3 regions of the Buttiauxella sp. BIGb0552 genome follow, and region 2 is predicted to be linked to each of the others. Evidence: predicted binding sites of a transcription regulator. Region 2 holds the regulator's gene; each other region holds the start of a gene.
The links. Region 2 encodes sigma-54, which starts transcription at its own class of promoters, with help from an activator protein. Its sites were predicted from a motif close to GTTGGCACANNTTTCGCTNT; they were not measured.
Positions count from the first base shown of each region.

Region 1 (10,811 bases), on a different contig from region 2:
TCAGGTAATCCAGACGGATACGGCCTTTGCCGTCAGGGATCATGTCTTTGACATCGCCCTTACGCTCGCCCATCGCCTGCATTACAGAACCCTGGTGCTGTTCTTCGATATCCAGAGTCACGTTTTCGAACGGCTCTTGCATACGACCATCGATCATACGGTTGATTACTTTCGGACGGGACACAGCCAGTTCGAAGCCTTCACGACGCATGTTTTCGATCAACACAGACAGGTGCAGTTCGCCACGACCGGATACACGGAATGCATCCGCATCTTCGGTTTCTTCAACACGCAGTGCAACGTTGTGCACCAGCTCTTTGTTCAGGCGGTCAAGGATCTGACGAGAGGTAACAAATTTACCTTCTTTGCCACAGAACGGAGAGGTGTTGACGTTGAAGAACATGGTAACAGTTGGTTCATCAACAGACAGTGCTGGCAGCGCTTCAACATTTTGCGTATCGCAAAGAGTGTCGGAGATGTTCAGCTCGCCCAGACCGGTAATCGCGATGATGTCGCCGGCTTCAGCTTCGGTGGATTCAATACGCTCCAGACCGAGGTGAGTCAGTACTTTACCGACTTTACCGTTACGAGTTTTACCTTCGCTGTCGATGATAGTGATTTGCTGGTTAGGCTTCACTTTACCGCGTTTGATGCGACCGATGCCGATTACGCCAACGTAGTTGTTGTAATCAAGCTGGGAGATTTGCATCTGGAACGGACCATCAGAGTCAACGGATGGTGCTTTAACGTGGTCAACAATCGCCTGGTACAGCGGGGTCATGTCTTCCGCCATCTCATTGTGATCGTTACCCGCGATACCCATCAATGCTGATGCATAGATGATTGGGAAATCGAGCTGCTCGTCAGTCGCATCAAGGTTAACGAACAGGTCAAATACCTGATCAACAACCCAGTCAGGACGCGCGCCAGGACGGTCAACTTTGTTGATTACAACAATTGGCTTCAAACCGTGGGCAAATGCCTTTTTGGTTACGAAGCGCGTCTGCGGCATTGGGCCATCCATTGCGTCAACGACCAGCAGAACGGAGTCTACCATGGACATTACACGTTCAACTTCGCCACCGAAGTCGGCGTGCCCAGGGGTATCAACGATGTTGATACGGTAGTCATTCCATTTGATAGCGGTGTTTTTAGCGAGGATGGTAATCCCACGCTCTTTCTCCAAATCGTTGGAGTCCATCACGCGTTCGGTGGCTTCAGCACGTTCGTTACTGAAAGTACCAGATTGCTGCAGCAGCTTATCAACCAGGGTAGTTTTACCATGGTCAACGTGCGCGATGATGGCGATATTACGCAGATTTTCGATCACAACTTTGCCTCAGGCATTAGAAATAGCGCGTTATTGTACACGTATTAATCGAAGGACATAACAGGATCACAAAGAACTTTTACAAACAATGTAAAAAGTAATGGTTTGTGATCGCTTTCACGGAGCAAAAAAGGGAGCCACAACGAAAATTGCACCAATATGGTGCTCAAATCTCAGACTGAAGCACTACATTGGTGCAAACTATCCATCGTGGTGCAGCCCTTTTGCACTATAGTGCGCATGATAGCGCCTTTTTGGGGTAATTTAAAAGTTGGCACAGATTTCGCTTTAATCATTTCAGGGCAACAAGCCAATTCAATGACCAAATCCGGGAGAGTTAAGTATGTCCGCTGAACACGTTTTGACGATGCTGAATGAACACGAAGTGAAGTTTGTTGATCTGCGCTTCACTGACACCAAAGGTAAAGAACAGCACGTCACTATCCCTGCTCATCAGGTTACTGCTGACTTCTTCGAAGAAGGCAAAATGTTTGATGGCTCTTCAATTGGTGGCTGGAAAGGCATCAATGAATCCGACATGGTTCTGATGCCAGATGCGTCTACTGCTGTCATCGACCCGTTCTTCGCTGATTCTACGCTGATCATTCGTTGCGACATTCTTGAGCCAGGCACCATGCAAGGTTATGACCGCGACCCGCGTTCCATTTCCAAGCGTGCTGAAGACTACCTGCGTTCTACTGGCATCGCCGATACCGTACTGTTCGGGCCAGAACCAGAGTTCTTCCTGTTCGACGACGTTCGTTTCGGTAGCTCTATCTCCGGTTCTCACGTTGCTATCGATGATATCGAAGGCGCTTGGAACAGCGGCACCAAATACGAAGGCGGCAACAAAGGCCACCGTCCTGCTGTTAAAGGCGGTTACTTCCCAGTTCCACCAGTTGACTCCGCACAAGACCTGCGTTCTGCAATGTGTCTGACTATGGAGCAAATGGGCCTGGTTGTTGAAGCTCACCACCACGAAGTAGCAACTGCTGGTCAGAACGAAGTGGCTACCCGCTTCAACACCATGACCAAAAAAGCAGATGAAATTCAGATCTACAAATATGTGGTTCACAACGTTGCACATGCTTACGGCAAAACAGCGACCTTTATGCCAAAACCAATGTTTGGCGATAACGGTTCTGGTATGCACTGCCATATGTCCCTGGCTAAGAACGGCGTAAACCTGTTCGCTGGTGACAAATATGCTGGCCTGTCTGAGCAAGCGCTGTACTACATCGGCGGTGTTATCAAACACGCTAAAGCCATCAACGCCCTGGCTAACCCAACCACCAACTCCTACAAGCGTCTGGTCCCGGGTTACGAAGCTCCAGTAATGCTGGCTTACTCTGCCGCTAACCGTTCTGCTTCAATCCGTATCCCAGTAGTTGCGTCTCCGAAAGCACGTCGTATCGAAGTGCGTTTCCCAGACCCAGCGGCTAACCCGTACCTGTGCTTCGCAGCACTGCTGATGGCTGGTCTTGATGGTATCAAGAACAAAATCCATCCGGGCGAAGCAATGGACAAAAACCTGTATGACCTGCCGCCAGAAGAAGCTAAAGAGATCCCACAAGTTGCGGGTTCTCTGGAAGAAGCACTGAGCTGCCTGAACGAAGACCGCGAGTTCCTGACTGCGGGCGGCGTGTTCACTGATGAAGCTATCGATGCTTACATCGCTCTGCGTATCGAAGAAAACGACCGTGTGCGCATGACTCCACACCCAGTTGAGTTTGAGCTGTACTACAGCGTTTAATGAGTTAGTCATGTCCGACTTAAGCCCATCGTTGATGGGCTTTTTTATCCACAAATAACCTGTTGCAGCAACGTTTATTGCCGCCAGGAAACTATAATGCACCATCACAGTGCAAATTATCGGAGACTGCTGTATGGCAACCGGCACACTGCCCGATGCTGGGCAGATCCTGAATTCTTTAATCAACAGTATTTTACTGGTCGATGACGAACTGGCGGTTCATTACGCCAACCCGGCGGCACAGCAACTTTTGGCGCAGAGTTCGCGCAAGCTGTACGGCACACCGCTACCAGAACTGTTGAGTTACTTTTCGCTAAATGTTGGCTTGATGCAGGAAAGCCTGACGGCAGGCCAAGGCTTTACCGATAACGAAGTCACACTGGTTATTGATAGCCGCTCCCATATTCTTTCCCTGACTGCACAACGTTTACCAGAAGGTTTCATCCTGATGGAAATGGCGCCGATGGATAACCAACGCCGTTTAAGTCAGGAACAGTTACAGCAGGCGCAGCAAATTGCCGCTCGTGACTTAGTCCGTGGGCTGGCTCACGAGATTAAAAACCCCTTGGGCGGGTTACGCGGTGCAGCGCAATTGCTGGCTAAAGCCTTACCGGACCCTTCGCTCACTGAATACACCAAGGTGATTATTGAGCAAGCCGACCGCTTACGTAACCTGGTCGACAGGCTGTTAGGCCCGCAACAACCCGGCATGCACGTCACAGAAAGTATTCACAAAGTCACCGAACGGGTTATGAAACTGGTGTCGATGGAGTTGCCAGCGAATGTCACGCTGATAAGAGATTACGACCCAAGTTTGCCTGAACTGGCACACGACCCGGATCAAATTGAACAGATTTTACTGAATATTGTGCGTAACGCGCTTCAGGCGCTGGGCAGTGATGGTGGCGAAATAGTGTTACGTACGCGTACCGCTTTTCAGCTTACTCTGCACGGCACTCGCTATCGCCTGGCTGCACGTATTGATATTGAAGACAACGGTCCGGGTATTCCGGCCCATCTGCAGGACACACTATTCTACCCAATGGTGAGCGGACGTGAGGGAGGGACAGGTTTAGGTCTTTCTATTGCACGCAACTTGATCGATCAGCATTCGGGGAAAATCGAATTTAACAGTTGGCCTGGTCATACCGAGTTTTCGGTTTACCTGCCTATTCGTAAGTAGAGGTCTTTATGCAACGAGGGATAGTCTGGGTCGTTGATGATGATAGCTCCATCCGTTGGGTGCTGGAACGTGCACTAACTGGGGCTGGTTTAAGCTGCACCACATTTGAGAGCGGCAATGAAGTTCTGAACGCTCTCGCAACCAAGACCCCGGACGTATTGTTATCTGATATCCGCATGCCAGGCATGGATGGTCTGGCACTGCTAAAGCAGATTAAACAGCGTCACCCGATGTTGCCGGTCATCATAATGACCGCTCATTCAGATCTTGAAGCAGCGGTGAGTGCTTATCAGCAAGGCGCTTTTGATTACCTGCCAAAACCATTTGATATTGATGAAGCGGTGGCACTTGTTGAGCGCGCTATCAGCCACTATCAGGAACAGCAGCAGCCGCGCAATGTGCAGGTTAATGGGCCAACCACCGATATTATTGGTGAAGCGCCAGCTATGCAGGATGTGTTTCGCATTATTGGCCGCCTCTCCCGTTCATCAATAAGTGTGTTGATTAACGGTGAGTCTGGTACCGGTAAAGAGTTGGTTGCACACGCTCTGCATCGCCATAGCCCACGCGTGAAATCACCTTTTATTGCGCTGAACATGGCCGCAATCCCGAAGGATTTGATTGAGTCTGAGCTGTTTGGTCACGAGAAAGGCGCGTTTACCGGTGCGAATCAAATTCGCCAGGGCCGCTTTGAGCAAGCCGACGGTGGCACACTTTTCCTCGATGAAATCGGTGATATGCCGTTGGATGTGCAGACTCGCTTGTTGCGCGTACTCGCTGATGGTCAGTTTTATCGCGTTGGCGGTTATGCACCGGTAAAAGTCGATGTGCGAATCATTGCCGCGACCCACCAGAACCTTGAGTTGCGCGTGCAGGAAGGGAAATTCCGTGAGGATTTATTCCATCGCCTGAACGTTATTCGCGTGCATTTGCCACCGCTGCGTGAACGCCGCGAAGATATTCCGCGCCTGGCTCGTCACTTCTTGCAAGATGCGGCCAAGGAACTGGGCGTGGAAGCGAAATTGCTGCACCCGGAAACAGAAAATGCGTTAACGCGCCTTGCCTGGCCCGGAAACGTGCGCCAACTGGAAAACACCTGTCGTTGGTTAACCGTGATGGCTGCGGGCCAGGAAGTGTTGATTCAGGATTTGCCTGCTGAGCTGTTCGAGACAACCATTCCCGATAGCCCAGCGCATTCTCAGTCAGACAGTTGGGCAACACTTCTGGCGCAATGGGCGGACCGCGCATTACGTTCCGGTCATCAGAACTTACTCTCTGAAGCTCAGCCTGAAATGGAGCGTACATTGCTAACAACAGCACTGCGACATACGCAGGGGCACAAGCAGGAAGCGGCTCGTTTACTTGGCTGGGGGCGAAATACCCTGACGCGTAAATTGAAAGAGTTGGGAATGGAGTAAAAAAAGGGATAAGTCAGCACCATCTGGCTCTTTCTGGTGGATGTCGCTTCGCTAATCCCCCCTACGGATCGTGTAGGTCGGATTAGCGAAGCGACATCCGACACAGATCAGATAACGCGAGAGAACTGCTGCAACCGCGCCTTCTGACGCAAGTAACTATCAAAACACATGCAGATATTACGGATTAGCAGGCGACCTTTTGCCGTCACCTGAATGTGTTTTCCGTCGATATCCACCAGCCCATCTTTCGCCAGTGGTGACAGCAATTTCAGGTCTTCTGCGAAGTACTGTGCAAAATCCAAATCCCAAAGCTGCTCGATTTCCACAAAGCTAAGCTGGAAATTACAGATAAGCGCCTTGATCACGTCACGGCGAATGCAGTCATCACGGGTTAGCGCCAGACCTCGCCACAGCGCATCGCCTTGCTGATCAACCTGTTGATAGTAGGTTTTTAGCTCTTTCTGGTTCTGCGCATAGCAATCGCCAATCATGCTGATGGCGGAAACGCCCATCCCAAGCAAATCTGTATCGCCCTGCGTGGTATAGCCCTGGAAATTACGATGCAATTTCCCTTCACGCTGCGCGATCGCCAGTTCGTCATCTGGCCGGGCGAAGTGGTCCATACCAATAAACTGGTATCCGGCATGGGTCAGCGAGCCGATAGTTTCTTGCAGAATATCGAGTTTTTGCTGAGCGCTGGGTAAGTCTGCATCTTTGATTTTACGTTGTGCGGCAAACAGAGTCGGTAAGTGCGCATAGTTAAAAACGCTTAACCGATGCGGGCTCAGTTCTGCAACACGCTTGAGCGTGAAGGCAAAACTTTCTGGCGTCTGTTTTGGTAGGCCGTAAATCAAGTCGATATTGGTCGAGGTGAAACCGAGTTCACGCGCACGTTGAATCAGCGCAAAGATAAACTCTTCATCTTGCTCACGGTTAACCAGGCGCTGCACTTCTTTGTTGAAATCCTGCACCCCCATACTCAGGCGGATAAACCCTTCCTGACGCAAATGGTCCAGCACATCGAGTTCAATTTCACGCGGATCAATTTCAATAGAGAGTTCAGCATCTTCGTTGAAACTGAAATGACCCCGTAGAAGCCCCATCAGACGGCTTATCTGCGTTTTACTGAGGTAAGTGGGTGTACCGCCGCCCCAATGCAGTTGACTGACGTGACGGCCCTTAAAGAGCGGTGCACGGTGGGCAATCTCTTGCTCCAGGGCATCGAGGTACTGATCGGCCTTATGCGTCTGGCGAGTCACGATTTTATTGCAGCCACAGAAGTAGCAAAGCTTGTGGCAGAACGGAATATGGACGTATAGCGAAAGCGGGCGCTCAGGATAACGAGCAACCGCTTCAAGAAATGCCGCCTCGCCGAAGCCTTCTGAGAACTCCAGCGCGGTAGGATAAGAGGTATAACGCGGCCCTGAATAATTATATTTCTGGATCAGGGCCAGATCCCAATCAATTAACTGCTCAGACATGCTTACTCCCTCCGGTGATGCCGCATTCGTTGACGGCGCAACGATTTTTGCAATCGCGACAACCGCCGTAGTTTAACGAATAACCACAGCAGATAACACACCAGAGGAATAACCACGCAAAGAACAGGTAATCCCATTGAGATTTACCGTTAGTCGGTGCCTTTGAGCAGACGCATCAAATCATCGCCTTTCTCTTTTTCTTCTTCATCTTCGTCATCTTCATAGGCGATGCCGAGTTCAGCCATCAGCGCATCGATGCGATCAAGCTTAGCGTTAACCCAAGCCTGCTCTTCTGCGTTGAGTGTTTCACCTTCTTCAAGACGCTCTAACAGCGCATCCAGGCGCTCATCGTTCTCCAGCAAATCCAGTTCAGCCTGTGGTGTTAGCATAGGTTTCTCGACTTTAGGTTTGTGCTGTTTAGGTTTTTTGACCTGGACTTCAGTTACGCCCAGGGCGATTGGTTTTTTGCTGCCAATGCGCGGATCTTTAGCCTGTGAGCTGCCACTTCCACTTTTTTCCTGCGTGCCACCGGTTGAACGGCTACCCGCTGCGTGCCCGCTGCGTTTTTTCTCACGCTTACGGTCACGTGCTTCACGATCGATCTCTTCACGTGTTTTGCGACGTGCTTTTGAAGGTTTAGAGCCAGGTGCTGCTGAGTTTTGTTGCTTCATAATAAATTATCTTGAGCCATTTTTATTCAGTATAGAATTGCGGCGGAATCTAGCAGAAAGCAAGCAAAGAAAAAAGGCGGCAGGTTAACCTGTCGCCTTTTTCTTGTCTTTGGACCCTTCATAAGTCACACAATCCCTGTTTGCACTCGACGCCCTGTCTTTCCCTTGCAAACAACTTCCGTGTAAATCCTTGTCCTTTTTAAACGTCTCCAGACGTTGCCTCCTGGCATTTTCCTGGTTCTTCGCCATCCTGACGATCCTGAACCCTCATCCTGAGTTGCTATCCTTGGTGGCTCTCCTTTGCCTGTGCCGCTTACTTTACTCTGAGCGCTTGATTCCACAAGATTAGTATTTGTGTAAGCTTACAGTTGAGACTTAGCAGTCGATACATAACCACATGTTATATAATCACTTTCAATTATGTCTGCATCTTACAACACTGCATTGTCTGTCAATATGAATGGTCAATGTCTTACAAACCTCGGGCGAATTTCTGTAATCCTGTAAGCCTTGCCCGAGAAACACGGCGTTTTCCCCATGTTCAGGTATAATCCTCCACAATGCTCATCCTGAGGGAGACAACCGTTTTGAAAAACTGGAATTACCAGCTGACCCACTTCGTGCTTAGCGCACCGGACATTCGCCATTTACCTTCTGATACCGGTATTGAGGTTGCTTTCGCAGGCCGCTCCAACGCAGGGAAATCCAGCGCATTAAATACGCTGACCAACCAGAAAGCCCTGGCGCGTACCAGTAAAACACCTGGCCGTACGCAGCTCATCAACCTGTTTGAAGTGGCTGAAGGCTTACGTGTGGTGGATTTACCGGGCTATGGCTACGCCGAAGTACCGGAAGAAGTAAAACTGAAATGGCAGCGCGCGCTTGGCGAGTATCTGCAAAAACGTAATAGCCTGAAGGGTTTAGTCGTGCTGATGGATATCCGTCATCCACTGAAAGACCTTGATCAGCAAATGATTAACTGGGCTGTTGCGAGCGGCATTCCAGTGATGCTGCTGTTAACCAAGGCCGATAAACTGGCGTCTGGCGCGCGTAAAGCACAGCTGAAAATGGTGCGCGAAGCGGTGGTAGATTTTGGCGGTGATATTCAGGTAGAAGCGTTTTCGTCACTGAAAAAGATCGGTGTCGATGTACTGCGTCATAAGCTTGATGGTTGGTATAACGATATCCCGCCAGCGACCGAAGAAGATGATGTAGAAGAAGACGACGAAACAGCTGGCGAATAAAAAGAGGCATGGGTTCGCCCGTGCTTTTCCTTATTTTCCTGACTTGCGCGCAATAAAAAACGCCCCAGTCATTACTGACTGGGGCGGCTAAAATATTCAGCCAAATCCGATTACGTGAAGTAAAAGGTCTGAAAGATAGAACATCTTACCTCTGTACCCTACGCAAATAACTCTACTCCTTTTTATTCGGTTGAAAAAGCATTTTTTGTAGTTTTTTTTCACCCTTTACACTCCGATATTGAAGCGTCATCACAAAAAGCTATGAGTTATGTTGCTTAGTTACATAAATCGCTTTATTTAGTGAGCCTCATCCCAATTTACGCCACTTCCGACTTCCACCAGCAATGGCACATCTAGCGTCATACTGCCTTCCATCAGTTCGTGGATTTTCTTCGATACCGCTTCCAGATCGTCCTGATGAACTTCAAACACCAGTTCATCGTGTACCTGCATGATCATTTTTACACGTGGCTTTTCTGCTTCCAGCCAGGCATCAACCGCAATCATTGCTCGTTTAATAATATCAGCCGCAGTTCCTTGCATCGGGGCATTGATCGCCGCACGTTCAGCTCCGGCACGGCGGGCTGCATTGCTGGAATTGATGTCCGGTAAATACAGGCGACGGCCATCCAGCGTTTCGACATAGCCTTTATCTTTCGCCTGAGTACGGGTGCGTTCCATATACTCCAGCACGCCCGGGTAGCGTTCGAAATAAAGATCCATATATTTCTGCGACTCTTTACGTGGGATGTTGAGTTGGCGTGACAAACCAAACGCACTCATACCGTAAATCAGGCCAAAGTTGATGGCCTTAGCGCTGCGGCGCTGTTCGCCTGAAACACTATCCAATGGCAGCCCAAACACTTCTGCGGCTGTCGCACGGTGAATATCTTTGCCTTCGGCAAAAGCAGTGAGCAGCCCTTTGTCGCGGGATAAATGTGCCATGATGCGCAATTCGATTTGCGAATAGTCGGCAGAAACGATCAGGTAATCTTTTGGCGCAATAAAAGCCTGGCGAATACGACGCCCTTCTTCATTACGCACCGGAATGTTTTGCAGGTTCGGTTCTGTGGAAGAAAGACGGCCGGTTGCCGCTACAGCCTGATGATAAGAGGTATGCACGCGCCCGGTTTTCGGGTTAATCATCAGTGGCAATTTATCGGTGTAAGTCGATTTCAGTTTTGCCAGGCCACGGTGCTCAAGAATAACTTTAGGCAGTGGGTAATCCAGAGCCAGTTCTTCCAGCACTTCCTCAGAAGTTGACGGTGCGCCACCCGGGGTTTTCTTCAGCGGCTTAATGCCCTGCTTTTCAAACAGAATAGTTTGCAGCTGCTTAGGAGAAGCCAGATTAAAGGCTTCGCCCGCGATTTCATGAGCCGTGATTTCCAGTTCAGCAAGACGTTTGGTGAGCTGCTCAGAATGTGTGTGCAGCACAGCCGGATCAATCTTCACGCCATTACGTTCAATGCGTGAAAGCACAGGCACCAGCGGCATCTCAATGTTTTTAAAGATGCTCAATGGCCCTTCGCGCTGCTCAAGTTTCGGCCACATTTTCAGGTGCAGCTGCAACGTAACATCCGCATCTTCTGCGGCGTAACGCCCCGCCTGTTCCAGATCTATTTGGTTAAAGGTCAGCTGCTTTTTACCCTTGCCGGCAATCTCTTCAAAAGTGATGGTTGTGTGCTTCAACCAGCGAGAAGACAAACTGTCCATATCATGGCGGCCCGCGAC
Region 1 is NZ_SODY01000010.1:106,005-116,815, forward strand. Features, by position in the region: gene typA (ribosome-dependent GTPase TypA) at 1-1,330, opposite strand, end outside; gene glnA (glutamate--ammonia ligase) at 1,674-3,083, shown strand; gene glnL (nitrogen regulation protein NR(II)) at 3,217-4,266, shown strand; gene glnG (nitrogen regulation protein NR(I)) at 4,275-5,684, shown strand; gene hemN (oxygen-independent coproporphyrinogen III oxidase) at 5,792-7,165, opposite strand; gene yihI (Der GTPase-activating protein YihI) at 7,315-7,836, opposite strand; gene yihA (ribosome biogenesis GTP-binding protein YihA/YsxC) at 8,397-9,080, shown strand; gene polA (DNA polymerase I) at 9,378-10,811, opposite strand, start outside.
Region 1: a site for sigma-54 is predicted at 1,601-1,620, ahead of glnA (glutamate--ammonia ligase). Genes of this name have one in related genera too.

Region 2 (10,811 bases):
GGCCCCATGATGGCCGTAATTTTGCCACGAGGCACGTTCAGAGAAATATTGTCAAAGATGCGCCGACTGCCGCGAGTAAAACTAACATCGCGAATTTCGACCAGATTCGTCTGCGTCTGGCTCATCATCTTTCCTTTTATCAAGTTCACGGACGAAGCATTGGATAGCAACTCAGTTCCAACCCAACATTTTCACAGAATGTTATCAGCCCTGATTAGCGAAAACTGGCATTTGTTTTACTTTTCTGCCACATAAAGTCAGAATTAAGAATTCATACCATGGCCTACAGATCTGTATGCTCTGCCGGTACTTTCACAGCACGAGACCGGCGATTATACCTGAATAAAGGATTTTGCATGCTGTTAGCTACAGCTCTGTTAATTATCGGTTTGCTTTTGGTCGTCTATGGCGCGGATCGTCTGGTGTTCGCCGCCTCGATACTTTGCCGTAGTTTCGGCGTTCCGCCACTCCTTATCGGTTTAACCGTTGTAAGCATCGGGACATCATTACCTGAACTGCTTGTCGCAAGCTCTGCGGCTCTAAATGGCCAATTGAATTTAGCGGTGGGAACAGCATTAGGTTCGAATATCACCAATATCTTACTGATTCTCGGCTTAGCGGCACTTTTGCATCCATTTACCGTGAATTCCGATATTCTACGGCGTGAATTGCCCCTAATGTTAGTCGTCAGCGGCGTGATCGGATGGCTTCTTTTTGATAACCAGCTTAGCCGTATTGATGGCGTAATACTGATTGCTGTCGCAGTAGCTTATCTGCTGTTTACGATTAAAATAGCTCGCCTTGCCGGAAATGAAGGGGCTGACAACCTGACCCGCGAACAGCTGGCAGAGCTTCCTCGTGAAGGGAGCCGTCCCGTCGCATTTTTATGGCTCGCCGTGGCTTTAATTATTATGCCGATGGCCACTCGCATGGTTATCGATAACGCCAGCGTACTCGCACATTACTTTGGCGTAAGCGAGTTAGTGATTGGCCTGACGATTATTGCTGTAGGCACGAGCCTGCCTGAACTTGCAACGACCATCGCAGGTGCACGTAAAGGTGAAGACGATATTGCGATTGGCAATATTATCGGCTCGAACATATTCAATATTGTTTTGGTATTGGGTATTCCTGCCTTGATTGCACCGGGTGAAATTGACCCGCATGCCTTTGCTCGTGACTATTGGGTCATGTTGGTAGTCAGTGCCATTTTTGCAGTACTTTGCTGGCGTAAATCACGCTCTATCGGCAAGGCAGCAGGTGCTCTGTTAACATGTAGTTTCTTCGTATGGATTGTGATGCTGTGGTTTATTGCATCACCTGTCGTAGGGTAAAGCGGAACGGAAATTATGTCACAGATAGAATTACAACCGGGTTTTGACTTTCAGCAAGCAGGTAAAGAAGTACTGAAGATCGAACGTGAAGGCCTGGATCAGCTTGAGCAATACATCAATACAGACTTCTCTGCGGCCTGTGAAAAAATGTTTTATTGCCAGGGCAAAGTAGTTGTCATGGGTATGGGCAAATCGGGTCACATCGGTAAAAAGATGGCGGCAACTTTTGCAAGTACCGGTACACCTTCGTTTTTCGTTCACCCAGGTGAAGCAAGCCATGGCGACCTCGGCATGGTTAGCACGCAAGATATTGTTATCGCTATTTCAAACTCTGGCGAGTCAAACGAAATTCTGGCGCTGATTCCGGTTCTCAAACGATTGCAGGTGCCACTGATTTGCATCTCAAGTCGCCCGGAAAGTTCAATGGGCAAAGCGGCCGATGTCCATCTTTGTGTCAAGGTTCCCCACGAAGCTTGCCCGTTAGGACTGGCTCCAACATCCAGCACCACGGCAACACTTGTGATGGGTGATGCGCTTGCTGTTGCTCTGCTGAAAGCTCGTGGCTTTACTGCAGAAGATTTTGCACTTTCTCACCCAGGCGGTGCATTGGGACGTAAACTGTTATTACGTGTCAGCGATATTATGCACACTGGCGATGAGATCCCCCATGTCAGTAAAGATGCTTCATTGCGCGATGCATTACTGGAAATAACGCGCAAAAATATGGGTATGACCGTAATCTGTGACTCCCTGATGAAAATTGAAGGGATCTTCACTGATGGTGATTTACGTCGAGTCTTTGATATGGGCGTTGATCTCCACTCCCTGAATATCGCAGATGTCATGACTGTCGGCGGAATTCGTGTTCGCCCAACGCTATTGGCGGTTGATGCACTGAACTTGATGCAGTCCCGCCATATAACCTCAGTACTGGTTGCAGATGGCGAGCAACTACTGGGTGTGGTACATATGCATGACATGCTACGCGCAGGCGTGGTTTAACAAAGGATTAGCCTTAATGAGTAACCATGAAGCGTCTCTTGCCACTTGTTATGGGCCGGTAAGCACGCGCGTGATGGAGCGGGCAGCAAACGTGCGCCTGCTTATTTTAGACGTTGACGGTGTAATGTCTGACGGCCTGATTTATATGGGTAATAGCGGCGAAGAGCTGAAAGCATTCAACGTGCGTGATGGCTATGGAATTCGCTGTGCACTAACCTCTGATATCGAAGTGGCGATTATTACTGGCCGGAAAGCAAAACTTCTTGAGGACAGGTGCGAAACGCTTGGCATTACCCATCTTTATCAAGGTCAATCTGACAAGCTGCTGGCTTTTCAGGATCTATTAGATAAGCTCGCCATTCCAGCTGAGCAAGTGGCTTATGTCGGGGATGATTTAATCGACTGGCCTGTAATGGCTAAAGTAGGTTTGAGTGTCGCGGTAGCGGACGCTCATCCTTTACTTATTCCTCGTGCAGACTACGTTACACGTATTGCTGGCGGACGAGGAGCAGTACGCGAAGTCTGCGATCTCCTTTTACTGGCCCAAGGAAAGCTTGATGAGGCCAAAGGGCTATCTATATGAGTAAGACCAGACGTTGGGTTATCATCCTGCTTTCATTGCTGGCACTGGTATTGATTGGTGTAAATCTGGTCGATAAAGACACTGTTGCACCACAGACAGTGAACAGTAACGAGCCGACCTATAAAAGTGAACATTCTACGACCCTCGCCTACAGTCCTGAAGGGGCTTTAAATTACCGGCTGGTCGCAGAACACGTTGAATACTTTTCCGACACTGCTGTTTCATGGTTCACCAATCCGGTGATGACACAGTATGACGAAAACAAAGTAGCAACCTGGTCATTACGGGCAGATCGCGCCAAACTGACTAACGATCGGATGCTGTATTTGTACGGAAATGTGGTGCTGACAGCCCTGACACCAGATTCACAGCTACGCAAAATTACCACGGACAATGCGCAGGTTAATTTAGTCACTCAGGATGTTGCGTCTGATGACCAGGTAACCTTGTACGGAACCAGCTTTAACTCTACCGGCCTCAAAATGCGTGGAAACTTACGCAGCAAAAATGCCGAGCTGATTGAAAAGGTTAGAACATCCTATGAAATCCAGAATAAACAAACTCAGCCGTAATTTAGTACTGACTAGTACGCTTTTAGCCGCCAGTTTTTCGGCATTTGCGCTGACCGGTGATACCGATCAGCCGATTCACATTGAATCTGACCAACAGTCGCTGGATATGCAAGGCAACGTCGTCACCTTCACCGGCAATGTGATCGTGACGCAAGGCAGTATCAAAATTAACGCTGATAAAGTGGTTGTGACCCGTCCGGGCGGTGAGCAAGGTAAAGAAATCATTGATGGCTACGGTAATCCAGCCACGTTCTATCAGATGCAAGATAGTGGTAAACCCGTTAGTGGCCACTCAGCGACCATGCACTATGAGTTGCAGAACGATTTTGTCGTACTGACTGGCAATGCCTATCTTGAGCAGGTCGACAGCAATATTAAAGGCGACAAAATTACCTATTTGGTTAAAGAGCAGAAAATGCAGGCCTTTAGCGAAAAAGGGAAACGTGTCACCACAGTTCTGGTCCCTTCTCAATTGCAGAAAAAAGACGGCCAGGCTCCGGCGCCAGCCCCGAAAAAGAGTAACTAATTCGTTATGGCTACTTTAATTGCAAAACATCTCGCCAAAGCCTACAAAGGCCGCCGCGTTGTTGAAGACGTCAGCCTGACCGTTAAATCAGGTGAAATTGTCGGTTTACTTGGCCCTAACGGTGCAGGCAAAACCACGACTTTTTACATGGTTGTTGGCATTGTGCCGCGTGATGCAGGGAACATCATTATTGATGATGAAGACATTAGTCTTCTGCCGCTTCATGCTCGTGCCCGTCGCGGGATTGGGTATTTACCGCAAGAAGCGTCAATATTCCGTCGCTTAAGCGTGTTCGATAACTTGATGGCTGTCCTGCAAATTCGTGATGACCTCAGCGCTGAGCAGCGTGAAGACCGTGCGAATGAGTTGATGGAAGAGTTTCACATTGAGCATCTGCGCAATAACCTCGGGCAGTCTCTGTCTGGTGGTGAGCGCCGTCGTGTTGAAATTGCCCGCGCTCTGGCTGCAAACCCGAAATTTATTCTTTTGGACGAACCTTTTGCAGGTGTTGACCCAATCTCCGTCATCGACATCAAGCGGATTATCGAGCACTTGCGCGATAGCGGGCTTGGTGTGCTGATTACTGACCATAACGTACGCGAAACGTTGGCCGTGTGTGAACGAGCCTACATCGTAAGCCAGGGCCAGTTAATTGCCCATGGCACGCCTGCGGAAATCCTGGAAGATGAGCATGTTAAGCGCGTCTATCTGGGCGAAGAGTTCAGACTCTGATAGGGTAGGAAGTATAATTATTAATACTCTGGGTAATTCGAGTTGCCCTCGTTCCTGCAACTCGAAGTATGCCGGGTATATACCTGAGGAAGCTCGCTCTGAATATGAAGCAAGGTTTGCAATTACGGCTTAGCCAACAACTTGCTATGACTCCACAGTTACAGCAGGCAATCCGCCTGTTGCAGTTGTCAACGTTAGAGCTTCAGCAAGAACTCCAACAAGCCCTGGAAAGTAACCCACTGCTTGAGCAAACCGATCTGCATGAAGAAATTGAAACTCAGGAAGTTCGTGAAAACGAAGCGTTAGATACCCGTGAAGCTCTCGAACAAAAAGAGATGCCTGACGAATTGCCGTTAGATACCAGCTGGGACGAGATCTACACCGCGGGCACACCATCAGGAACAGGCTCTGATTACAGTGATGACGAGCTGCCGGTTTATCAAGGGGAAACTACCCAGTCACTTCAGGATTACCTGATGTGGCAGGTCGATCTCACTCCGTTCTCTGATACCGATACTGCCATTGCGACATCTATTGTCGATGCTGTCGATGAGATGGGTTATCTCACGGTTTCGCTGGAAGAAATTCTGGAAAGCATGGGCGATGAAGAAATCACGATCGACGAAGTGGAAGCGGTACTTAAACGCGTCCAGCGTTTTGATCCTGTTGGCGTTGCCGCACGCGATCTCCGCGATTGCTTGCTCATCCAACTTTCTCAGTACGCCAGAGAAACACCGTGGCTGACCGAGGCACGACTGATTGTCAGCGATCATCTGGATCTACTGGCCAACCATGATTTCCGTAGCCTGATGCGCGTCACTCGCCTGAAAGAAGAAGTTCTGAAAGAGGCAATGTGCCTGATTCAGTCTCTGGATCCACGCCCAGGCCAATCGATTCAAACCAGTGAACCCGAATATGTCATTCCCGATATTCTGGTCAAAAAGATTCAGGGGCGCTGGACGGTAGAATTAAACGCCGACAGCATTCCACGCCTTAAAATTAATCAGCAGTACGCTGCAATGGGTACCAATGCCCGCAATGACAGCGACTCACAATTTATTCGCAGTAACCTGCAAGAAGCGAAGTGGTTGATTAAAAGTCTTGAAAGCCGCAACGATACGCTGCTGCGCGTCAGTCGCTGTATCGTTGAGCAGCAACAAGGTTTTTTTGAGCACGGCGAAGAGCACATGAAACCGATGGTTCTTGCTGATATTGCCCAAGTAGTCGAAATGCATGAATCGACTATTTCCCGTGTGACCACGCAAAAATATTTGCACAGTCCACGCGGCATTTTTGAATTGAAGTATTTCTTCTCAAGCCATGTGAATACCGAAGGCGGAGGCGAGGCCTCATCTACGGCGATTCGGGCACTGGTGAAGAAATTAATTGCTGCGGAAAACCCTGCGAAACCTCTGAGTGATAGCAAGTTAACGACTATGCTATCCGATCAGGGGATCATGGTGGCACGCCGCACTGTTGCGAAGTACCGAGAGTCTTTATCCATACCACCGTCAAATCAGCGTAAACAGCTGGTATGACTTAACCGATAAGGAAGACACTATGCAGCTCAACATTACAGGACAAAACGTCGAAATCACTGACGCACTGCGCGATTTTGTGAGTACGAAGTTTGCCAAACTGGAGCAGTACTTCGATAGAATTAACCAGGTCTACATTGTGTTAAAGGTTGAAAAGGTCACGCATATTGCCGATGCAACGCTTCATGTGAATGGTGGTGAAATCCATGCAAGCTCTGATGGCCAGGATATGTATGCGGCAATTGATGGCTTAATTGATAAACTGGCGCGCCAGTTAACCAAACATAAAGATAAACTAAAACAACACTGATAATCCGGGCAACTGTTCCAGCATAGACGGCTCGTTACTTAACGGGCCGTTAGCATAACAGGGTGCTTAGGTGAACTTATGATGAACAACGATTCTGCTCTACAACTTAGTAATGTCCTGAACAAGGAATGTACTCGTACCAACGTACATTGCCAGAGTAAAAAACGTGCACTGGAAATCATCAGTGAGCTGGCAGCAAAGCAACTCGGCCTGCCACCACAAGTGGTTTTTGAAGCCGTGCTGACGCGCGAACGTATGGGGAGTACCGGTATCGGTAACGGTATCGCTATACCTCATGGGAAGCTGGAAGAAGATACCACCCGCGCGGTTGGGGTGTTTATTAAACTGGAGACCCCTATCGCATTTGATGCGATTGATAACCAGCCGGTAGACCTCATGTTTGCGCTGCTTGTACCGGCGGATCAAACAAAAACGCATTTGCACACATTATCTCTGGTGGCAAAGCGTCTGGCAGACAAAACAATTTGTCGACGCCTGCGTTCTGCGCAAAGCGATGAAGAGCTTTATCAGATCATTACCGAAACAGAACATGGTAGTGAAAGTGAATAATCTGGCTGTGATTGTGTTGACATCACAGCAAGAGAAGTTGGGGGAGTGAAAAAATGGTGCTGATGATCGTCAGCGGCCGCTCTGGTTCAGGGAAGTCTGTAGCCTTGCGTGCACTAGAAGATATGGGATTCTACTGCGTAGATAATCTACCAGTGGTGCTGTTACCTGATCTTGCCAAAACTCTCGCAGAGCGAAAAATTTCTGCGGCAGTGAGCATCGACGTGCGTAACATGCCGGAAAACCCGGAAATTTTTGAACAGGCGATGAGTAATCTGCCTGACTCATTTTCGCCACAATTATTATTCCTCGACGCCGATCGCAATACGCTGATCCGTCGTTATAGCGACACGCGTCGATTGCATCCACTTTCCAACAAAAATCTTTCGTTAGAAAGTGCAATTGATGAAGAAAGTGACCTGCTGGAACCACTGAAATCCAGAGCTGATCTGATTATCGATACCTCTGAAATGTCAGTGCACGAACTTGCGGAAATGTTGCGTACGCGTCTGCTCGGCAAACGTGAACGCGAATTGACTATGGTGTTCGAGTCCTTCGGCTTTAAACACGGTATTCCAATCGATGCTGACTACGTGTTCGACGTACGCTTCCTGCCAAACCCGCATTGGGATCCGAAGCTTCGTCCGATGACTGGTCTCGACAGACCTGTCGCTGCGTTCCTTGACCGTCACACCGAAGTGCACAATTTTATCTACCAGACACGCAGTTATCTTGAGCAGTGGTTACCGATGCTGGAAACCAATAACCGCAGCTATTTGACTGTGGCAATTGGTTGTACAGGCGGTAAACACCGTTCAGTTTATATTGCTGAACAACTGGCAGACTATTTCCGTTCGCGCGGGAAAAATGTGCAATCCCGTCACCGTACGCTGGAAAAACGCAAAACATGACAGTAAAACAGACCGTTGAGATCACCAACAAACTGGGCATGCACGCGCGCCCAGCAATGAAACTGTTCGAACTGGTGCAAAGCTTTGATGCCGAAGTAATGCTGCGTAACGAGGCTGGCACGGAGGCGGAAGCCAACAGCGTGATTGCATTGCTGATGCTGGATTCCGCTAAAGGTGGACACATCGAAATTGAAGTTACCGGGCCTGAAGAAGAGCAAGCCTTGAATGCGGTTATCGCCCTGTTTAATTCAGGTTTTGACGAAGACTAATTTACTTCAGCTCATTCTGCGCCATGAATGACTCGCCACCCAACTGGCGCATCTGGCGCAATATCCATTGCTGCCGCTGGTGTACATAGCCAGAAGGTGCATTCGCTTTAAAGCGAATCGGATTGGGCAATACAGCAGCCAGCAATGCCGCTTCTGATGCCGTCAGACGGCTTGCTGGTTTGTGGAAATAGCGCTGTGAAGCGGCTTCCACACCAAAAATCCCCTCGCCAAATTCCGCGATATTTAGATAAACCGTGAGAATGCGGCGTTTAGTCCAGACGGCCTCCATACCCAGCGTTAGCCCAGCCTCAAGACCTTTACGGACATAGCTTCGTCCATCCCACAAAAACAAGTTCTTGGCAGTTTGCTGAGAAAGTGTCGATGCGCCGCGAACGCGATTTTCATTACGTTCATTATGGGCAATGGCCTTTTCGATAGCATTAACGTCAAATCCCCAGTGGTTGGGAAATTTCTGGTCTTCTGCCGCAATAACCGCAAGCCCCATCAACGGTGAGATCTCATCCATACTTACCCAATCCGAGTGAGCTACGTAACCGAAATCACCGCTAAACCAGGCGCTGAGCTGCCTCTCTACCATTACGGCTGAAAACGGCACAGGCAAAAAGCTAAACAGAATAACCCCCGCCAGCCAGACTCCGGCGAAAGCCAGTACACCGCGAAATAGCCAGCGCCTCAGGGTACTCAAGAGCGCAATTCGCCCTTTCTTCATGCAGTCATATCCATAACGCGAGCGACCAGTTTCTCGATGCCCAATGCGGCTTCATCAATACGTGTTGCCAACATATAAGCTGGCGTGGTCACTACTTTTTGCTCTTCATCAACCACGATATCATCGACCGGGCAAGGGACATGTTCTGCCCCCATCTCTTCAACTATTTCTGCGGTGTCGATATCCGTGCCAATGGTCAAACGCACTGGTACATCAAGAATCTTTGGCAACATCACAGGAGCAATACAGATAAAACCAAGAGGCTTACCCTGCGCGTGACAATCCCTGGCAAGGCGGCGTAAATCGCCATCAATCTGACACTCACTACCTTTACTGGCAAAATCGCACAGATTTTTTGCCGCACCAAAGCCACCTGGAACAATCAACGCATCCAGTTCGTTAGCATCGGCCAGCTCCAGTGGAGTAATAGCCCCCCGGGTAATTCGAGCTGCTTCAACCAGTACATTACGATGCTCAATAGATTTATTATTAGTCAGGTGATTAATAACTTCCGCTTGAGGTTTATCAGGTGCAAAACAAACAGCTTCAGCGCCAGAGCGAGCGATTGCCAATAGAGTAATAACCGCTTCTTGAATCTCGCTACCGTCGTAAACCCCACTGCCACTAAGCACCACACCAATCTTCTTCATTCGGCCATTCCTATTGATCATGCGATAGTTATCATCAGTTATTATGATTTGATCGCTATGCTTCACACATTTTACTGATTCACGTAACAAATCATTTAAGATTTGCTATCTTAATGCCTGAGCAGCATACGAGATTATCGGCTGCGCCGACTGGATAAAAACTTATAACTTACGGCGCAACCGGGCTTTTCCCTGGTGTTGGCGCAGAATTCGCGCACCCCGGTTTATCCGGGGTCATTTTTTGGGGGCGTTAGCAACCCAGGCTTTCAGAACATCAACATCGTGTTGCCATTCATGCTTCAATTCTTCAATCCACTCACCCACATTTTCTGACCAGGCTGGTAAGTCCGGCGACTGAATTTGCTGAGCAACTTGCTGTAAATGGCGCAATCCAATAGATCCCGCAGCACCTTTAATTTTATGGCCTTCTTCCACCACACCTTTCTGGTCGCGAGCGGTCATATTGGAATCCAACACACTCAGGTAACCCGGCATCATTTTTTCAAACATCGCCAGTCCATCAGTAATCAGTTTTGGTCCTACTAAGTCCATGTACTGCTCAAGCATCGGAATATCGAGCAAGGCTTGTTGCTTTTCACTATTAACTTGAGACATTGGAGACTCCTTTTCAGACTCTGATTTTTGGTTGTCCCAGAATTTTTGGATCATCGCCATCAACGCCGGAACTGCGAGTGGTTTGCTCAGCACATCATCCATGCCAGCATCCAGATACTCTTTTTTATCTTTCAATACGTTAGCAGTCAAGGCCACCAGCGGCGGTAAATCTTCACGGGCGTAACGTGTTGTCAGCTGACGGGAAATATCCAGCCCCGTCATATCAGGCAACTGAATATCCAATAGCACCAGGTCATATTCTCCCGGGGTGAATTTTTCTAACGCCTCTTTGCCTGTCATTGCGACATCTACGCTATTACCCAACTTTTCAAGCACCGAGCGTGCAACAATCACGTTGAGCTCAATGTCTTCCACCAGCAACACGTGCAACGCTGGCAGCGGCATTTCGTCGTCTTCAAGGGTATCTTCAACTTCATCCGCCACGCGCGGTGCCTGAATTGTCAGGGTAAAC
Region 2 is NZ_SODY01000003.1:616,245-627,055, forward strand. Features, by position in the region: gene mlaF (phospholipid ABC transporter ATP-binding protein MlaF) at 1-125, opposite strand, end outside; gene EDF88_RS11815 (calcium/sodium antiporter) at 357-1,334, shown strand; gene kdsD (arabinose-5-phosphate isomerase KdsD) at 1,350-2,336, shown strand; gene kdsC (3-deoxy-manno-octulosonate-8-phosphatase KdsC) at 2,353-2,919, shown strand; gene lptC (LPS export ABC transporter periplasmic protein LptC) at 2,916-3,491, shown strand; gene lptA (lipopolysaccharide ABC transporter substrate-binding protein LptA) at 3,460-4,017, shown strand; gene lptB (LPS export ABC transporter ATP-binding protein) at 4,024-4,749, shown strand; gene rpoN (RNA polymerase factor sigma-54) at 4,854-6,287, shown strand; gene hpf (ribosome hibernation promoting factor) at 6,310-6,597, shown strand; gene ptsN (PTS IIA-like nitrogen regulatory protein PtsN) at 6,676-7,167, shown strand; gene rapZ (RNase adapter RapZ) at 7,221-8,075, shown strand; gene npr (PTS phosphocarrier protein NPr) at 8,072-8,344, shown strand; gene mtgA (monofunctional biosynthetic peptidoglycan transglycosylase) at 8,346-9,074, opposite strand; gene elbB (isoprenoid biosynthesis glyoxalase ElbB) at 9,071-9,724, opposite strand; gene arcB (aerobic respiration two-component sensor histidine kinase ArcB) at 9,959-10,811, opposite strand, start outside.

Region 3 (10,811 bases), on a different contig from region 2:
TTGCCGATCACGCATTGCTTCGCACCGGCAAAGTCATCGACCAGGCTGTTTCTGCGATTAATGATATTAACCGCTTTAATGACAATACATGTTCGCAAGCGCACGCGGAAGCCATGCATCGTATCGCTCTTGAATATCGCTACGTGCAAGAAGTGATGTTCCAGCAAGATGCGCATATTTTGTGTACTTCACTGGAGTCCATTACTCATAGTGCTACATTAGGTAAGCCAGACCGTCAGGGCATTCATGGTTTTAACGCTTGGTATACCACTCCACCGATACCCGATTTTCAACGCAAGATGGTATATATCGGCAAAAAGCCTCATCTTGCATTAATTGACCCAATGTCATTTATTGATGTTCTCCCCTTTGGTAGTTACACGTTAAATATTGCGATGATTGGGCTGCATAATAATCAGATCATTGCCAGCAACAGCCGATATATCCCCGAGACATGGCACGAAGCGCTGAAACAAGGTACGGACGAATTTCAAAGCAACAACAATTTCTACGTGATTCGTCGGGATAATAATCTTGGTCTGGCCATGATTGCCTGGGCGTCAATGGAACCCCTGACGACCGCCTGGTATCAGCAATTGTTTATCTGGCTGCCTGTGGGCTTAATTATAAGCCTCGCTGCAGGTGGACTCTTGATTAGTATTTTGCGTCGATTGTTATCACCTCGAAACAGGCTGATGGATGCTATTAAAAACAATGAATTTAGCGTGGTTTATCAACCTATTGTTCATCTTCAAAGTGGCGAGATTGTCGGTGCGGAAGCCTTAATTCGTTGGCAGCAACAAGATGGCTCAATGTTAAACCCGGATGTGTTTATCCCACTGGCGGAGCAAACCGGGTTGGTAACACAATTAACAGAGCAGGTCATTAAGCGCATTTTCCTTGAGTTGGGCGACTGGTTAAGCAAGCATCCTCATCATCATATTTCTGTGAACATGGGTGTTCAGGATGCGCGTAGCCTGCATATTCTTGATATCACTCGTCCGTACCTGGCACGTTATTCAGTTAATCCAAAACAGATAGCATTTGAGATTACTGAACGTGGCTTTTCTGACCCGAAAATTACAGCACCGATTATTGCGCAATATCGAAAGGCCGGGCACGCCATCTATATTGATGATTTTGGAACCGGTTATTCCAGCCTGAGTTATTTACAAGATCTGGATGTAGATATCCTTAAAATAGATAAATCATTCGTCGATGCTCTCGAATATAAAAATGTCACTCCGCATATTATTGAAATGGCAAAGGCTCTGGGTATTTTGATGGTGGCCGAAGGCATTGAAACCCCCAGTCAGGCGGCATGGTTGCGTAAACAGGGTGTGCAGTACGGACAGGGCTGGTTCTTCAGTAAAGCCCTGCCTAAAAATGAATTTATCGAGTGGGTAGCAGGCTCTTGTGCCAGGAAATCAAAAATTCCCTGAAAACACTACTTCACACCAAGACGTTTCGCCAGGCGGTGTAAATTAGCGACATCTAGTTGCAACTGCCGGGCACTCGCAGCCCAATTCCCCGCATTAGCCTCCAGCGTGCTGATAATAATCCGCCGCTGGAAATCATCAGTTGCCGTCCGCAAGTTATCGACCTCAGCCACGCGGGCTACAGCTGTACTTGCAGGTTTAGCCTCAACATCCATCAGTTGAAAATGCTGCGGTTCCAGCCAGATTTCTCCATCCGGTTTACCGGAGCGCGCAAGCACAGTGGCGCGATAAAGAGCATGCTCCAGCTCGCGAATATTTCCGGGCCAGTCGTATCGACGCAGTAATTCCCGAGCGCCATCCGTTAAGGCGACCTGTTTCAGCCCCATTTTTACGCGGCTTTGCTCACAGAAGAACCCAGCCAATAGAGTGATGTCATCGCCACGCTCGCGTAGCGGTGGAACGTGCAGTGGGAAGACGCTTAAACGGTGGAATAGATCGGCACGAAAATCACCTGCTAGTACGTGCTGCTTTAAGTCACGATTGGTCGCCGCCAGCACCCGCACATTTACCCTTTGGCTGCTGTCATCGCCCACACGCTGAATATCGCCATACTGTAAAACTCGCAACAATTTTGCCTGTAGCGTTAATGGCAGTTCCCCTATTTCATCGAGGAATAGCGTGCCGTTATCCGCCATTTCAAATTTGCCGGTTCGATGATGAATTGCCCCGGTAAATGCCCCCTTTACGTGACCAAACAGTTCACTTTCCGCCACGCTTTCCGGTAATGCCGCACAGTTGAGATACACCAGCGGATTTGCGGCACGTACCGACCCACTGTGAATAGCACGCGCCACCAGCTCTTTCCCAACACCCGTTTCCCCAGTTATCAGCACATTCAGGTCAGAACCGGCGACAATTTCTATCTCTTTCTTAAGCTGCATAATCCCTGCAGACAAGCCCACCATCTCGGCACTGCTGGTTTTGCTCGTAATGGGAGTGGAGACAACAGCAGGCGTTTGGTTTTCAAGCTGTTCCATCAACAAGGCATTATTCAGTGCCCCTGCGGCCAACACGCTAATTAAGCGCAATTCTTCATCGCTGAAATGATCGAACTGCAAAGGGTCCATACCATCCACGGTTAATGCACCTATCAGGTTCTGATCGGCAAATAGTGGTAACCCAAGACAGGCATGGACTTTTAAGTCGGTGTGGTCAGGAATGAGTCCATCATAAGGATCGGGCAATTCACTTTCTGCCGGGAAGCGCACCACGTCCCCTGCCCGTGCTATTGCTTCCAGGCGAGGATGGGCATCTAAATCAAAACGTCGACCAAGCACATCTTGCGCCAGCCCATCAATTGCCAGCGGGCGAAACTGCCGCGCTTCATAACGCAGTAGCGCCGTGGCATCTCCCCCTAAAAGTTGGCGCAAAGTGCGAATTAAACGAGCAAAGCGATCCTGATGAGAAATGCCGCTTTGCAGGTCAATGGCAATGTTGGCAAGGGAGGTAATTGAAAGGCTCATAAGCGGCTCCAGAGGACGATTCTCGCTAACTTAGCCCTTGATAGTCAAAAAGACAATTCAATTGTCAAAAAGACTAATATTATAATTGTCATTTTGACAATAAAAAGTTAAAAAAAACAAATATATTCATATTAATCAATATTATAAAAAGTTGGCACGCCATTTGTAATAACTCAAATACGAGCACCGTTTTTTCATTCTTTTTGAGGTACTGACAAATGGTTATTCAGGTTAAAAACAACATTCAATGGGTTGGTCAACGTGACTGGGAAGTGCGTGATTTTCACGGCACCGAATACAAAACGCTGAAAGGCAGTAGCTACAACAGCTATCTGATCCGTGAAGAGAAAACGGTACTCATCGACACTGTTGACCATAAATTCAGCCGTGAGTTTGTGCAGAACCTGGCTGCCGAAATTGACCTGAATAGCCTCGATTACATCATTATCAATCACGCGGAAGAAGACCATGCGGGTGCGCTGACGGAATTGATGTCACGCATTCCCAACACACCGATTTACTGTACCGCCAACGGCGTGGACTCCATCAACGGCCACCACCATCACCCGGAGTGGAATTTCCACGTAGTGAAAACTGGCGATAGCCTGGACATCGGCAACGGCAAGCAACTGATTTTCGTTGAAACACCTATGCTGCACTGGCCTGACAGCATGATGACTTACATGACCGGTGACGCAGTGCTATTTAGTAACGATGCTTTTGGCCAACACTATTGTGATGAGCATCTGTTTAACGATGAAGTCGATCAGGCCGAGCTATTTGAACAATGCCAGCGCTACTACGCCAACATTCTGACCCCGTTTAGCCGCCTGGTCACTCCCAAAATCACCGAAATTCTCGGCTTCAATCTGCCGGTAGATATGATTGCGACGTCTCACGGTGTGGTATGGCGCGATAACCCAACACAAATCGTGGAGTTGTACTTAAAGTGGGCGGCTGATTATCAAGAAGATCGCATCACGATTTTCTACGACACCATGTCCAACAACACCCGTATGATGGCGGATGCTATTGCCCAAGGGATCAACGAAGTCGATCCGCGCGTGACGGTGAAAATTTTCAACGTTGCCCGCCATGATAAAAACGAGATCCTCACTAATGTGTTCCGCTCCAAGGGAGTGCTGGCAGGAACATCCACGATGAATAACGTGATGATGCCGAAAATTGCAGGCCTGGTTGAGGAGATGACCGGCCTGCGTTTTCGTAATAAACGCGCCAGCGCATTCGGTTCCCATGGCTGGAGTGGCGGTGCAGTAGACCGACTCTCTACCCGCTTGCAGGATGCCGGTTTTGAAATGTCACTAAGCCTAAAAGCGAAATGGCGCCCGGATATCGATGCGCTCGCAATCTGTCGTGAACACGGTCGCGAAATTGCCCGCCAGTGGGCGTTAACGCCGCTCGCTTCTGCGCCCTTTGTAGCACCGCAAGAAAGCATGGTTGAAAAGCCAGCCTGCGCCGATTTAGGCCCACAAATGCAATGCAGTGTTTGTCAGTGGATTTACGACCCACAAACCGGCGAACCGATGCAGGATGTCGCGCCAGGAACGCCGTGGAGCGAAGTGCCGGACAGCTTCCTGTGCCCTGAATGCTCGCTTGGGAAAGACGTATTTGACGTGCTGGCAACGGAGGCAAAATGAAGCATGGCATTGTGATCGTCGGTTCGGGCTTTGCCGCCCGCCAGCTGGTGAAAAATATCCGCAAACATGACGCGCAGGTACCGGTGCGCATGATTGCCGCCGACAGCATGGACGAATACAACAAGCCCGATCTCAGCCATGTTATCAGCCTGAATCAGCGAGCTTGCGACCTCACGCGGCAACATGCCGGTGAATTTGCTGAACAGTTTGACCTGACGCTAAACGCCAACAGTTGGGTGTCAGGTATCGACACTCGCGAACGCCTGGTGAAATGCGGTGACCAGCAATGGCAGTACGACAAACTGGTGCTGGCAACGGGTTCCCGCGCCCTCCTGCCGCCAATTGAAGGCAAAGAGCTGATGCTGACGCTCAACAGCCAGCAGGAATATCTGGCCTGTGAATCAACGCTGCGCGAGGCTAAACGCGTGATGATTCTGGGCGGCGGTTTGATTGGCACCGAACTGGCGATGGATTTTTGCCGCGCTGGGAAGCAGGTGATTCTGGTGGATAACGCCGCCAGCCTGCTCGCCTCGTTGATGCCTGCGGAGGTTAGCAGCCGTTTGCAGCAGCGGCTGAACCAAATGGGCGTCGAACTGTTGTTTAATCAGCGGCTTGAATCACTCAGCCAAACACCACAGGGAATTCATGCGGCATTGAGCAACGGGCGAATAGTCACCGTGGATGCCGTGGTAGCGGCGATTGGCCTGCGTCCAAACGTCGACCTGGCGCAGCACGCCGGGCTGGCGGTAAACCGTGGGATTCAGGTGAACCGCCAGTTGCAGACATCTGACGCGAATATTTATGCCCTCGGTGATTGCGCGGAAATCGACGGCAAAGTGCTGCCGTTCCTGCAACCGATTCAGTTCAGCGCCATGACGCTTGCCAAAAATCTGCTGGGAGCCGCCGACGGCCTGAATCTCCCCGCGATGCTGGTAAAAGTGAAAACGCCGGAGTTGCCGCTACATCTGGCGGGTGAAACGCAACGCCATGATTTGGCCTGGCAAATCAGCACCGAGCAGCAGGGTCTGATTGCCAAAGGCTATGACGAAGCACAGCAGTTACGGGCGTTTATTGTCAGCGAAGCGCACATGAAAATGGCGTTTGGATTGTTACGGGAATTGCAGGTTTAGCGGATGTTCATGCGGGTGGCGCTAGATATGATGTCAGCGCCGCCCGCGTGACGTTACTCGTCAAGAATTGGCGCAAAGCCACCATAGATCATACGTTTGCCATCAAATGGCATCGACTCGCCAAACTCTTTCATCCTTGGGTCAGACATCATCCTGGCATTGGCGGCATCCCGCACTTCTTTTGATGGATACTCAATCCAGCTAAACACCACTTCTTCGCTCTCTTCGGCTTTCACCGCCATGCGAAAATCGGTGAGTTTGCCGTCGGGCACATCGTCGGCCCAACATTCCACGACGCGTAACGCACCGAATTCTTTAAACAACGGTGCGGCTTTTGCGGCTAACTGCTTGTATTCATCCTTTTTTGCTGCGGGTACAGCAACAACAAAACCATCAACATAATTCATTGTGAACCTCCACGGTGTGGGGAATACGGGTAGATAATTTCCACCCGTGATGATTACGATTGATAAGTTTAGTCGTTAAGAATGAACACTACCTGTTCATAATTTGAGCAGCATCTCATATTGGGTAATGGGATCCTGACGGTAGCCACTGCTCAGATAAAGCGGTGCCAGTTGCTCAGGAATAGCTGTTGCGGTGAATAATCCAGGGAAACGTTCACGTAATAGCGTAAGCAATTTTTTCGCCTGCCCTTTGCCACGTGCCATCGGGTCAACATAGAGCATCCGTAATCTGGGCTTAGGGGTTGTGGCAACCATTGCGTATGCAGTGTCATTGAGAACGAATGCTTTGCCCGGTAATTTATATAGCGTTTCAGGTGCGCTTAACCACGGCAGATTCAGGCTTTCATCCCTCATCATTTTTTTCGCCATCACTAGCGGGTCGATTTCCTGCAATTCGCCGGTTTCTGTAAACTGCGGTGACTGAATGGTATCAAACCCGACCAATGTCTGCTGGCGAACAAACCCCATACGTTCATACAGTGACACTCCACTCTCGTTGCCAACAATAACTTCCAGCCAAAAGTTACGGTCACCACGCGCTCGCGCACCATCAATTAACTCCTGCATGAACTGTTTGCCAAATCCCTGCCCACGCAATTCAGGACGAATCGCGAATGCAGCGAGGCGACAGCTCTGCCCACGGCGCGTGATGAGCGCCAGCGCTTTTGGCTCACCATTTTGCGTCCAGACTCGGCTGTCATTGAGACTGAGATCTTCAGCGCTAAAACGTGAAGCAAAAGTTTCACCATCAATAGTGAAAGGGACCAGATACCCTTCAAAACAGTGGGAAAGAATTTCAGCCAACTGATGGCTATTCCAGTGCGCCGCCGCGTTGCTGATTACCTTGCTATTCATCGCTACCTCATCCAATGGGGGTTTGGCTTCAACATTAGGGTACGACGGTCGGTTCAACCAGGTTTTTTTGTGCTTTGGGTGCAATACGGAACCATGGTAAGCAGAGTTGGATAAGCGGGCCGATTGCCAGCGCGTACAACACTGTACCCACACCAAATGTGCCTCCCATCAGCCAACCGGCTAGTAAAACCGTCAACTCAATCGCTGTTCGCACACTACGCACAGACCAGCCAGTACGGGCATTGATTCCAGTCATCAAGCCATCACGCGGGCCAGAGCCAAAACCCGCGCCGATGTACATTCCGGTAGCGATGGCATTCACCAAAATAGCGGCAAAGAGCAAGAAGCTTCGTGCCACCAATGACTCAATCGGCGGCATTAATGCTAATGCCGCATCTGCGGCAAGCCCCAAAACAATCACGTTGCTTATCGTGCCCAATCCCGGTTTCTGGCGCAGCGGAATCCACAGCAACAACACCAATGCCCCGACACCTATCATCACCATGCCAATGTTGAGGGAGAAGATTTGGGCCACTCCTAAGTGGAATACGTTCCAGGGGTCAGCACCTAAATTGGCACGGACGAACATAGCCGTGGACACACCGTACAGCACCAGCCCGATGTAAAGTTGCAGCAAGCGACGAGCGATCATTATCTTCACCTCAGAGATCTTTTGTGGCTTTACTATTATGGAAAATGGTTACTATATTAAGGTCCAGTTAATACAAAGTGGATTGCTATGGTACAGCGCAGAACGGGCTCATCATCACTGGTGAAATTGCTGGGAAACTGGCATCAGGATTTACCACGTACCCCGGTTTATCGGCAACTGGCAGATGGGCTGCGGTTATTGATTCTGGATGGACGACTGCCACTTGATGGCCGCCTACCAGGGGAGCGTGAGCTGGCAACGGCCCTGGGAATTAGCCGAACTACAGTGGCAACTGCGCTGGCACAACTACGTGATGAGGGATATTTGGCAAGCCGCCAGGGTTCAGGTTCCGTCACTATGTTGCCAGAAGGCACGCAAACCGTTTCGCCATTACCTGGGCGTGCCACCACACTGGATCTTTCAACCGCAGCACTGTCTGCCGGGCCGGAAATTCATCAAGCTTATGCTAATGCACTGATTGCATTACCAGAACACTTGGGTAGCACTGGGTACAACCAACAAGGCTTGCCTGAATTACGTCATGTCATTGCACAACGCTATGCCGATCGTGGACTGCCAACGGATGCCGATCAGATTATGATAGTGAATGGTGCGCTAAGTGGTTTTGGCCTGGTTTTACGCCTGCTAACTGGCCCAGGCGACCGCGTAGTTCTTGATCACCCCACCTACCCCATGGCACTCACAGCAATAAAAGGCGCTTCATGCCACGCCGTTCCCGTAAGCCTGACTGAATATGGCTGGGATACTGATGGGTTAGCCGCAACCATTGCGCAAACATCACCCAGACTCGCCTATTTGCTGGCTGATTTTCATAACCCAACCGGGCACTGCATGGATTTTGCAACGCGTTCAGCCATAGCTGATATCGCTGCAAGGACACGTACCACCATTGTGGTCGATGAAACCATGGTAGACCTGTGGTATGACAATCCACCACCGCCTCCATTGGCCGCTTTCGACGCGTCAGATCGGATCATCACGCTGGGGTCTGCCGGGAAAAGTTTCTGGGGAGGCTTGCGATTGGGTTGGATTCGCGCCAGCTCTCGCACCATAGCCTCACTGATCCAAATTCGCGATTCGTTAGATTTGGGCTCGCCAATACTCGAACAGCTAGCCGCCATCAATCTGTTTAATGAGGCTGAAAACTTCCAGCCGCAACGCCGCGAAATGCTACGCCAGCAACGTGATGCCTGTGCGGAGGTCGTTAAAGAATTATTCCCGGACTGGAAAATGACGGTAATACCGCAAGGCGGTTTATCCTGGTGGATTGAACTGCCTAAACCACTGGCTACGGTTTTTGCGGCCAGCGCTGAGGGTATCGGTATCCGGATTGGCGCAGGGCCACGTTTTGGCGTTGAAGGTGCGTTTGAGCGTTATTTACGGCTACCGTTCACGCTGGAGACTACGCAAATGCGAGCCGCTCTCGAAAGGTTAAAACCGCTTTGGGATAATATGGCGCAGACTAGAAATGAGAGTTTGAAAAGATCTGTTGTTTAATTTTTCAAATTAACGGTTCACATTACTAAAATGTGAACCTTTTTCCCTTTAAAAGATGATTAATAACCATCCGGCAAATCCTTATCAATGGATATCAGCTTGCCACCTTTCATCGTGATATATCCACCTTCTTTTAAATCGGCCAACACTCGGAATACATGAGTACGGGATAACTTAGTGCGACTTATAATAAAACTTGCCAAACCTTCGGTTTCATTTGGAAAAGCGAGGGAACGGTAGAGATAACGGTAAAGCATAGGTTTAATGGTTTGGTAGCTGGTCAGTTGTTTTCTTTCCGCATGCAGATCAAGTGAAAAAATAGTCATAAAAATCAAAATACTTGAGAGAGCCTGCATGCTCTCAGCGTTCTGAAAGAAAATCTCATCAAATTTCTCATAAGAGATTTCAACGACTTTCACGGACGTCATGCACTTATATTCAAAAATCAACATTGGGCAATACCGCTCCATCAAACCAATGGGCATATAGTCAATGGCATTACCAATAGTGAGTTCGCTTTCTGCATGTAAAATGGCCACTGAGCCTTCAACAGGAACGTAAATAAAGCCGGGCGTTATGGCTAATTCATCTGTCGCGGCAAAAATGAGCTCTTTGCCATTGCTGCGGACATCATTAACCTGACTCTCTATATCCAGAGATTTATAACAACGATGAATATTTTCAAAACTGGCGCTCATAACACATCCTATATATATCATTAATTGTTATAGTGTAGCGCTATCAATAGAAAATGTCTGTACACAATGAAGAGAGTAATTTCGTCAATATATCAAAACAAATCGTAGTCCCATATGGCACTACTTCCAGGTTAATTCATCCATTAAAATTTCCTGTGTTAATCCACAGGTTATTTAAATTACCGAAAAATATCTTCTATCTTTTAGAATTTATTAATTTCAGAGGTTGAATTAATGAGATTGAATCTAATAGCCAAAAGCCTGATTGCTGCGGGGTTACTGACGACACTGTCAGTTAACGCAGCAACTCCAGCGTCCATTAACGATGCAACATCTGCAACAAAACAAGCCAATGAAGCGCTTTATCAGCAGCTCCCGTTCTCTGATCACACCGATTTCGTGAATGCTCATAAAGGCTTTATCGCTGCACTGCCGCAGGATGTGATAAAGGGCGAGCAAGGCAATGTTATCTGGAATCCACAGCAATACGCCTTTATTAAAGAGGGTGACAAAGCGCCAGCGACGGTTAATCCAAGCCTGTGGCGTCAGTCCCAGTTGATTAATATCAGCGGTCTGTTTGAAGTGACCGACGGTGTTTATCAGATTCGTAATCTCGACCTTTCTAATATGACCATCATTGAAGGTAAAACCGGGATTACCGTTGTCGACCCACTGGTTTCTGCTGAAACCGCGAAAGCCGGTTTGGAACTGTATTACAAAAATCGCGGCAAAAAACCTGTTGTGGCGGTGATTTTCACCCACAGCCACGTTGACCACTACGGCGGCGTGCGCGGTGTGGTTGATGAAGCCGATGTCAAAGCGGGCAAAGTGAAACTGTATGCTCCGCAAGGCTTTATGGGCTCTGCCGTCG
Region 3 is NZ_SODY01000002.1:766,271-777,081, forward strand. Features, by position in the region: gene EDF88_RS08270 (EAL domain-containing protein) at 1-1,442, shown strand, start outside; gene norR (nitric oxide reductase transcriptional regulator NorR) at 1,448-2,962, opposite strand; gene norV (anaerobic nitric oxide reductase flavorubredoxin) at 3,181-4,620, shown strand; gene norW (NADH:flavorubredoxin reductase NorW) at 4,617-5,750, shown strand; gene EDF88_RS08290 (DUF1428 family protein) at 5,804-6,157, opposite strand; gene EDF88_RS08295 (GNAT family N-acetyltransferase) at 6,254-7,072, opposite strand; gene EDF88_RS08300 (hypothetical protein) at 7,107-7,721, opposite strand; gene EDF88_RS08305 (PLP-dependent aminotransferase family protein) at 7,812-9,242, shown strand; gene EDF88_RS08310 (helix-turn-helix domain-containing protein) at 9,302-9,940, opposite strand; gene EDF88_RS08315 (alkyl sulfatase dimerization domain-containing protein) at 10,175-10,811, shown strand, end outside.
Region 3: a site for sigma-54 is predicted at 3,113-3,132, ahead of norV (anaerobic nitric oxide reductase flavorubredoxin). Genes of this name have one in related genera too.